Regions from separate parts of the Aminobacterium sp. UBA4908 genome, predicted to be linked through region 1. Evidence: a T-box and tRNA genes for the amino acid it is inferred to sense, from the RefSeq annotation. Region 1 holds a T-box; the other holds one or more tRNA genes.
The links. A T-box is a leader RNA that pairs with one kind of tRNA and senses whether it is charged. The one in region 1 lies ahead of thrS (threonine--tRNA ligase), so its partner is inferred to be a tRNA-Thr.
Positions count from the first base shown of each region.

Region 2: it has a tRNA-Thr gene. The T-box ahead of thrS (threonine--tRNA ligase) is inferred to sense a tRNA for this amino acid. The anticodon was not compared.

Region 1 is NZ_DHCG01000001.1:72,549-76,975, forward strand. Features, by position in the region: gene thrS (threonine--tRNA ligase) at 1-1,755, opposite strand, end outside; T-box leader at 1,800-2,029, opposite strand; gene dut (dUTP diphosphatase) at 2,091-2,531, opposite strand; gene B4J50_RS00335 (polyribonucleotide nucleotidyltransferase) at 2,528-4,427, opposite strand, start outside.
Region 2 is NZ_DHCG01000002.1:567,755-572,181, reverse strand. Features, by position in the region: gene argH (argininosuccinate lyase) at 1-1,226, shown strand, start outside; tRNA gene B4J50_RS03645 (tRNA-Lys) at 1,311-1,386, shown strand; tRNA gene B4J50_RS03640 (tRNA-Glu) at 1,391-1,466, shown strand; tRNA gene B4J50_RS03635 (tRNA-Thr) at 1,483-1,558, shown strand; gene B4J50_RS03630 (phosphotransferase) at 1,764-2,771, shown strand; gene cobC (alpha-ribazole phosphatase) at 2,807-3,457, shown strand; gene B4J50_RS03620 (sigma-70 family RNA polymerase sigma factor) at 3,540-4,130, shown strand; gene B4J50_RS03615 (hypothetical protein) at 4,180-4,427, shown strand, end outside.

The DNA of each region.
Region 1 (4,427 bases):
AATCTTCTGCATTTGAGCGTCACGAATTTTCTTTCCTAACTTCTCATCTCGGCTATCTACTTCCACTCGAATACCTTTATTTGCTAATTGCTCCTGCACTTCCTTGGCATATCCCAAGAAATCTTCAGAAATAGAAAGTAATTTCACCTGCACTGGGGCCAACCAATAGGGGAAAGCGCCGGCATATTGTTCTATAAGTATGCCAAAGAATCTCTCCAAACTTCCTAAAATAGTCCGATGAAGCATTACCGGACGGTGCTCTTTTCCATCAGCGCCTACGTAAGATAGGTCGAATTTCTCAGGCATCTGGAAGTCAAGCTGAATCGTTCCACATTGCCAGGTCCGACCAATACAATCCTCAAGATGAAAATCTATCTTCGGCCCATAAAAAGCCCCATCTCCAGGGTTTATATGATAGTCCATATTAGTTTCCTCTAGCGCCTCTTGCAACGCCCCTTCTGCTACACGCCACTGTTCCTCTGATCCCATGGAATTCTCCGGCCGGGTGGAAAGTTCCATTGTATACTTAAAACCAAAAACGTCTCTGTAAATATACTGACATAATCTCATAATGCCCTTTATTTCATCTTTAACTTGATCTGGCGTACAGTAAAGATGAGCATCATCTTGGGTAAAGCATCGAACCCTCATTAACCCATGCAACACTCCTGATCGCTCATGTCTATGTACTGTGCCAAGCTCCGCCATACGCAACGGGAGATCCCTATAGCTTCGGATCTGGTTTTTATAAATAAGAATTCCACCAGGACAATTCATAGGTTTAATAGCAAAAGGCATCTCATCAATCTCTGTGAAATACATATTATCTCGATAGTGATCCCAGTGCCCAGAGCGGATCCAAAGGCTGCGGTCAAGTATAAGGGGCGTTCTGATCTCGCAATATCCGTTTCTTTCGTGCACCTGCCGCCAGAATTCCGTCAATTTATTGAGAATCACCATACCCTTGGGGTGGAAAAAGGGAAAGCCAGGCCCTTCAGGCTGAATACTAAACAGATCAAGTTCCTTCCCTATTTTCCGATGATCCCTGTTTTTAGCTTCTTCAATTTTTGTAATATACGCTTCCAACGACTCTTCATCAGCAAACGCAGTTCCGTAGACACGAGTTAACATTATGTTTTTCTCGTCGCCCCTCCAATATGCCCCTGCCACTGAAAGAAGTTTAAAGTGTTTTATCCAGGATGTATTGGGGATATGAGGGCCACGACATAAGTCTACATAATCTCCCTGCTTATAGAGACTTACTGTAGGAGCATCTATCTCTTCTATAAGCTCTACCTTATAGATCTCATTGCGCTTCTTAAAAAACTCTATAGCCTCTTCTTTAGAAAGCTCAACCCTTTCAAGAGGAAAAGCTCGCTTCGCTAAGCGATGCATCTCCTTTTCTACTTTTGGAAGATCTTCTTCCGATATAGTTTCCGGCAGTTCCATATCGTAATAAAAGCCATCTTTAATAGAAGGCCCTATCCCAAAACGACTCTCAGGATAAAGAGTCTGGAAGGTCTGTGCCATTAAGTGCGCTGTTGAGTGGCGAAGAATTTCTAACCCTTCCTCGCTCTTTTCATCAACAACTTCAAGCGTTCCGCTCTCATGAATATCTGCCGATAGATCTAGAAGCTGACCATTCAGCTTGGCTGCCACTGCCCCTTTATGGGCACCCCACTTCTTTAAAACGTCTAGAACCTTTCCTTCTTCCAGAGACAATTCCTTGGCATCTGGCCCTTTCAATTCAAACATCTGAATACCTCCCTGCTGAAAATAATTAAGCCCACATCGCTCTTTCTGGAGACGATGTGGGCTTGATCGCGGTTCCACTCCAGTTCCAACTTTTTATTAAAAGTTGGCCCTCTTTGCGCTATAAGGGGCACTCCCCTGCACCTTATCCTTTAAAGGCTTCGATGCCGACTCCAGGATGGTTTTCGTAAAAGTCCGCTGGAAGAGGCTTTCAGCCTATAACCTCTCCTCTCTGTTCAGCTTGAACTTAAACTACTCTTCCCTTCATTGCCGTAGATATTCAGATATGCCTATTTGGCGAGATTTATACTACCTCTGCGCCAGAATGTCAACCAGCATCAATTCATTCCAGTACTTCCAAAACCGCTCTCTCCCCGCTGTGAAAGAGAGAGATTGGAAACTTCTTCCCATTCTAGCTGCGCCACGGAAGCTAGAACCATCTGAGCTATTCTATCTCCTGGTTTTACGTGGTAAGGAGACTCACCGTGGTTAATCAAAATAACCCGTATCTCTCCACGATAATCGCTATCAATAGTGCCTGGAGCATTAAGCACAGTGACGCCCGAGCGTAAAGCTAAACCACTACGAGGTCTCACCTGAGCCTCATAGCCTTCAGGTAACTCTATGTACAGTCCAGTCCCTACGCTTCCCCATCCTCCTGGCTGTAGCACCAACTCTTCTGAAGCCCTAAGATCCACTCCTGATGAATAAGGGGTCCCGTATTCCGGTAAAGGGATGTCCTTACTTTGCCGGACAATTTTTACCGAAACTCGTCTCATCGGCGAGGGCCTCCCTGAGAGCGGCGATCCTGCCCCCCTCTTTCTTTTCCACTGCGATCATACCCACCGGTACGGCGCCCAGTGCTTGTGGGACGAGTGGCAGCGGCAGCCGCCACCTGAGAAGCAATAAGAGTTTCTCGTGTTTTTTCTTCGTTTAAAGAGGAGGCGAATCCTTCTTTTACCACCCGATCTTCTTGGTCAAAAAGTTTTTTACGAGTCAAATTCGTCCGTCCCATATCATCTATTTCCTTTACCATGACAAGAACAGCATCCCCCACAGAGAAGACATCCTCTACTTTCCCTACACGATGAGGGCTTATCTCGCTTATATGCAAAAGCCCCTCTTTTCCAGGGAGGCACTCTACGAAAGCACCAAAATTCATTATTCTGGTTACCTTCCCGAGATATATCTCTCCTGGCTCTAACTCCTTCGTTAGCCCCCTGATCATAGCAAGAGCTTTTTCTACCCCTTCGCTGGTCGTACTCGCTATATAAACTTCCCCTGAATCTTCTATATTAATTTTCGCACCAGATTCTTGCGTAATGCTGCGAATCATCTTACCACCTGGCCCAATAACATCTCGTATCTTTTCAGGATCAATATGAGTAACGTAAATTCGAGGAGCATACGGAGAAAGTTCCGTAGGCTGGGAAATGGCCGATCCCATAATATTGAGGATAGTCATTCGACCTTCTTGGGCCTGATTCAAAGCTTTCTTAAGGATATCTCGCGTAATACCTCCAGCCTTATTATCCATTTGCAGGGCAGTAACACCGTCTCGAGTTCCAGCAACTTTAAAATCCATATCTCCATAATGATCTTCCAGACCTTGAATATCCGTAAGGATTTCTACTTTTTCTCCCTCTTTGATAAGCCCCATAGCTATTCCAGCCACGTGCTTTTTTATTGGAACTCCGGCTGCCATAAGGGCCAGACTTCCACCACAAATCGAGGCCTGAGAGCTGGAACCATTGGATTCGAGAATATCAGATACTATTCTAACGACATAAGGGAAATCTACTTCATCTGGAATCATGGGGCGCAACGCTCGTTCTGCCAACGCTCCATGACCAATCTCTCTTCGTCCCGGCCCCCTCATGGGGCGAACTTCACCAACAGAGTAAGGAGGGAAATTATAGTGAAGAATGAAGCGTTTATTTGGCTCATCCTGTTTAAGGCCGTCCAAAATCTGATCATCAACACCCATCATACCAAGAGTGGCAACAACAAGCGCTTGAGTCTCACCTCGAGTAAATAAAGCTGAGCCGTGTACCCGTGGCAATACGTCCACTTCACATGTGATGGGACGAATTTGGTTCATTGCTCGCCCATCGACTCGTACATGTTCGTCTAGAATACGGGCTCGCATAGTCTTTTTAACCATCTCATCAACCGCAGCGCTAATGTACCCTTCAGATTCAGGATAGGTTTCTGCAAAACGGTCTATTGCTGTATCTTTAATAGACTGAATCCTATCTGCCCGGGGTTTCTTCTTATGAATACACACCGCTTCATAGACACTTTGCTGCATTGATTCATGGAGCCATTGATCTATATCTGGCAATACCTCTGGGGCTGGTATTTCTACCTTTTCTTTCCCCATCTCTTTCCGCATCTCTTCCTGCAGCGCCACTATCTTTTTTATCTCTGCATGGGCCAGATCCAAAGCATCTACAAGAAGTTCTTCCGATACTTCATTAGCTCCAGCCTCCACCATTGTAATACCATCTTTATGACCAGAAACAAGCAAATCCAGTTTAGAATTTGCCATCATTTCTTCTGTCGGATTCACTACAAGCTGATCATCTATATACCCGATTCGCACCGCGCCAATAGGGCCTCCCCAAGGGATCTCAGAAATCATAAGGGCTGCAGAAGCTGCGTTAATGGCCAAC
Region 2 (4,427 bases), on a different contig from region 1:
AAGGGCTCAAACAGATATTGCGCGAAATTGAAGAGGACAAATTCAAGCCCTCCATTGAACTGGAGGACGTACATATGAACATTGAACATCGACTTACAGAGATTCTCGGCTCTCTTGGAGAAAAGCTCCACACAGGAAGAAGCCGTAACGATCAAATAGCAACGACGGTTCGCCTTTTCCTTCGAGATAAACTCGCAGATTTTCAAGAAAAGATGAGAGCCCTTCTTGAAGTTTTGCTTGGGAGAGCCAAGGCGCATCTTTATGTGGTAGTGCCGGGGTATACTCATTTGCAACAAGCTCAACCTATTAGTTTAGGTCACTATTGGATGGCTCATTTCCAGGCGTTTCGGCGAGACTATACACGCCTTCAGGCAGCTTTAGATGGCATGCAAGAGTGCCCTCTTGGATCTGGCGCTCTTGCGGGCTCTACATTGCCCTTAGATCGCTTTTTCACATCTGAGGCCCTTGGTTTCCAGTCCCCTTCAGAAAACAGCTTGGATTCTGTTGCGCAGCGAGATTATCTTCTCGACTATCACTATTTCGCTACGGGATTTGCCATCCATTGTAGTCGTCTCTCTGAAGACCTGGTTATTTATAACTCTCAGGAATTTGGCTGGATTAATCTTCCAGATGCTTTTTGTACTGGCTCGAGTATGATGCCGCAGAAGAAAAATCCTGACGTTCTCGAATTAACTCGTGGGCGAACAGGGCAAATAATAGGGCATCTTCTCGATTTGATTATTTCTTTAAAAGGATTACCCATGACGTATAATAGAGATCTTCAGGAAGATAAAAGAGGGCTTCTGGCTTCTCTTACCGCAGTGGAAGCTATACTTTCTATCTTTCCTCCTTTCCTGTCTCAAGTAGAGGCAGATCAGGACCGGGCGATTTTAGGATTTCAAAATGGATTAACATTAGCTACGGATGTAGCGGAATATCTTGTCGGCAAAGGAATCCCTTTCCGAGAGGCTCATTGGAAGGCAGGACAGGTTGTACGTTACTGTTTAGACCATAACCGTTCCCTATTTCAACTTTCCCTCTCTGAATGGCAAGATCTCGTCCCAGAAGTGGAAGAGGATCTTCTTCCTCTCTTGGATCTTAAGACAAGTGTATCTCGTCGCCAGACCTATGGTGGGACCTCTTTTTCTGAAGTAAATCGCCAAATAGATCATGGGTGGAACTGGATAAAAAGTATAAAAATAATAGAAAACAAGGCGAAATCCTGAGATTTTTTAAAGAGGGGCTTGACTTGCTGCCTTTTTTCTGTAGAATAAACCCTTGCGTAACGGCGGTTACGAGCTGAGAGCAATGAGCCGTTAGCTCAGTAGGTAGAGCACCGGACTTTTAATCCGGGCGTCGTGGGTTCGACTCCCACACGGCTCACCAAAGCGGTCCCATCGTCCAGTGGTCTAGGACACAGCCCTTTCAAGGCTGCGACACGGGTTCAAATCCCGTTGGGACCGCCATTTTTTAGTCCATACTGCCGGTGTAGCTCAGTTGGTAGAGCAGCGCACTCGTAATGCGCAGGTCGGCGGTTCGAGTCCGCCCGCCGGCTCCATATCATAGAAAAATAGGCTTTGTGTCTTGTTGCTGGGAAAGCAAAGGGCGCAAAGCTTTTTTTGTGTTTCCCCCTCCGTAGAGAAGTTTTGTCTTTCCATGAAAATACTGCTATATATAATATATCTAGATATTTAATTAATCATAGAAGATTTAATTATAATAAAGTTACATTCTTCTCAAAACACAAAGGAGGCCTATGCTCAGTGTTGTTATCGCGTTTTTTCGATGAAATTTCTACGCATCATTCAGAGCGAGGGTATATTATAGACGCCCGAACATTCCGCCTCCCAGGCGGAGAATTTTGTGCTGAAATTTTATATAAAGCCCTGGGGTATGTTCCGGAATTTGTTGTTCGTTTACGGCAAGGATGTGGTTCTAAGCCACTTCTTATATTTGACCGGAAGACAAAAGAGAAAATGAAACTTTATTGGGCTCGGACTCGGGAGGCTGCCAGAAATATAGTAGAAATAACGTCTCTTTTGGAAGCGAAGAAAGTTCCCATCCCTAAAGTTTATAGACAGATTGGGCCATACATTCTTTCTCAATGGATAGAGGGCGTTCCGCTGCGGAAACAACTTCCTTTTAGATACGCGAAAGCTATGGCTCGTTACCAGTCTCGTTTCCATGGAGCTAGTGTAGACTCTCCAATAGATAGCTCTCTATATGTCCAGAGGATTCTTTCTTTATTCCAAAAAAAGAGGTCTGTGTGGCTTTCAGGCATGAGTAAAACAGATGTAGATATTTTATACTCTCTTTTAAGGGAAGAGGCCCCAGTGTCCCTTGCAAAGGGCATTCGTCATTCGGATATTCGCACATATAATCTAGTAAAAAGTAAAGACGGTTCCATTTACTCTATTGATAATGAAAACCTGCGAAGAGGAGTTGGGTTCGAGTACGATATTTTTAAAACTGTCTATTTTACATTCAGGAAAACCCCATGGCATATCCCGCGATATTTAATCGAGAGCATTTATTTTATCCCTCATAACACTATTTTAGCGGGATGGAATTTCTGGAATTTGCTTGTTTATGGAGCTAGCTTCCTTTTTGAGATAGAAATAAAGGGCGGTAAAAATGCGGAGATATACAGAAAGATTTTAAAAGAAGCTGCTTCTCTGAGAGAAAAAAGTTCCTCGAAGGGGGATATATTTTTTCAAAAATCTCTTTATAATGCTATCTTTTTTCTAGAGAGATCGGAGAACGGGGTATAATAACTCGAAGTTGATTGTATGAAGGAGAATAAGAATTGGCACTTAAACAGATTCTTTTTGTAAGACATGGACGTACCGATTGGAATAACGAACAAAGATATCAGGGGCATAGTGATGTTCCGCTTAATGAAGAGGGACTTGATCAGGCGAGGAGAGTTTCGTTGCGTCTCGCGTCCTTTCAAGCAGAGCTTATTGTTTCCAGTCCTTTGCAGCGAGCCGCTCAAACTGCCGCTATTATAGCTGAACATCAAGTTTCCACCTCGATCCTTCTCCGGAAGGGGCTGGAGGAAATAGGTTTTGGAGAATGGGAAGGGTTGACTGTCACAGAGGTAGAGGCATGTTTCCCTGAGGAGCATCGTCGTTGGCGTCAGGATCCTTCTTCAACGGTCCCTGGAGGTGGAGAGTCTTTTAGTAGTGTTCAGCAGCGTGTGGACAATGTCCTTAAGGAGATTATGACACGCGAGGAAGAACGAATTCTTGTTGTTGCTCATGGTGGAACTATTCGAACGGCATTAGTAAGCTTATTAGGAGTAAGTTCATCACTTGTGTGGCGAATGAGGTTAGATAATTGTTCTATTTCCTGTATTCAGGCTTATCGAGGTCTCTCTATGCTTTCATTCTTGAACGATGCTACCCATCTTTATGTCGAGAGTGAACTTGTAAGAGATCTTCCTATTTTGTTGTAGGTAACTTCACTTAGACAAGGAAGCTATGAACTGGTAGAATTTTCGTAATCGCTCTATGATGCGGCGAGGAGGGGGAAGACTGTTGGGCGAAACATTTGATGATAATCGATCTACGCGCCTTTCTCCAGAACGAGAGGCTCACCTCTGGATTCGATGTCATAAAGATGACGAAGCGAGAGAGGAACTCATTATATCTTATCGTCCGCTTGTTTTTTGGTTAGCGCAAAAGTTTCAGGTAGTCCCATCTTCTTATCCTGACCTGGTTCAGGAGGGAATGCTGGCTCTTATTAAAGCTGTGGATAATTTTGAGCCAGAGCGACAATTAAAGTTCACGACGTATGCGTTCTATCGCATTAAGGGGCAAATGGTTAACTTTCTACAGAGGTCTGAGGCAAAAGCTCCTGTTCCTGTAGATGTGGAAGAGGAATTGGTGGCAATGGACAGCTTTTCTCCGGATCTTTATGATCTTTCCCTCACTCTTTCTCATGAGGTCAAAAAATTGCCTCAGAGAGAAGCAGAGATTGTTGCGGATATGTTTTTTAAAGGGCATGATGCAAAGGAAGTTGCTCAGGAGCATCATATCGATGTAAGCCACGTATATCGCCTGAAGCGGAATGCTCTAGCGAGGCTTCGTAGCTGGCTCTTGCCAGACCATGCCACTAAAGAGATATGACTGGTGATAATGAAAAGAGAAGGCTCATTATTCCGGGAGTGGTGGAAGTATGGAAAAACGTATCTTAAGGGTTATGCGATGGCTGGAACGGTGTCTTTACGCATCAAGAAGGAAGGCGTGGCACAATGCTTTATCTGAAATGGAATGTGCCAGAGCAGAACTGGAAGAAGCACGACAGGAGTTGTGGCGACTTGCTGCTTGTGAAGAAAAGGCAGTACACGGGAAAACGACTCTGGGTTTTGTCGTGAAATCCCTGGGCCTTGCCTTTCTTTTCCTTTGTGCAATCTCCGCACCTCT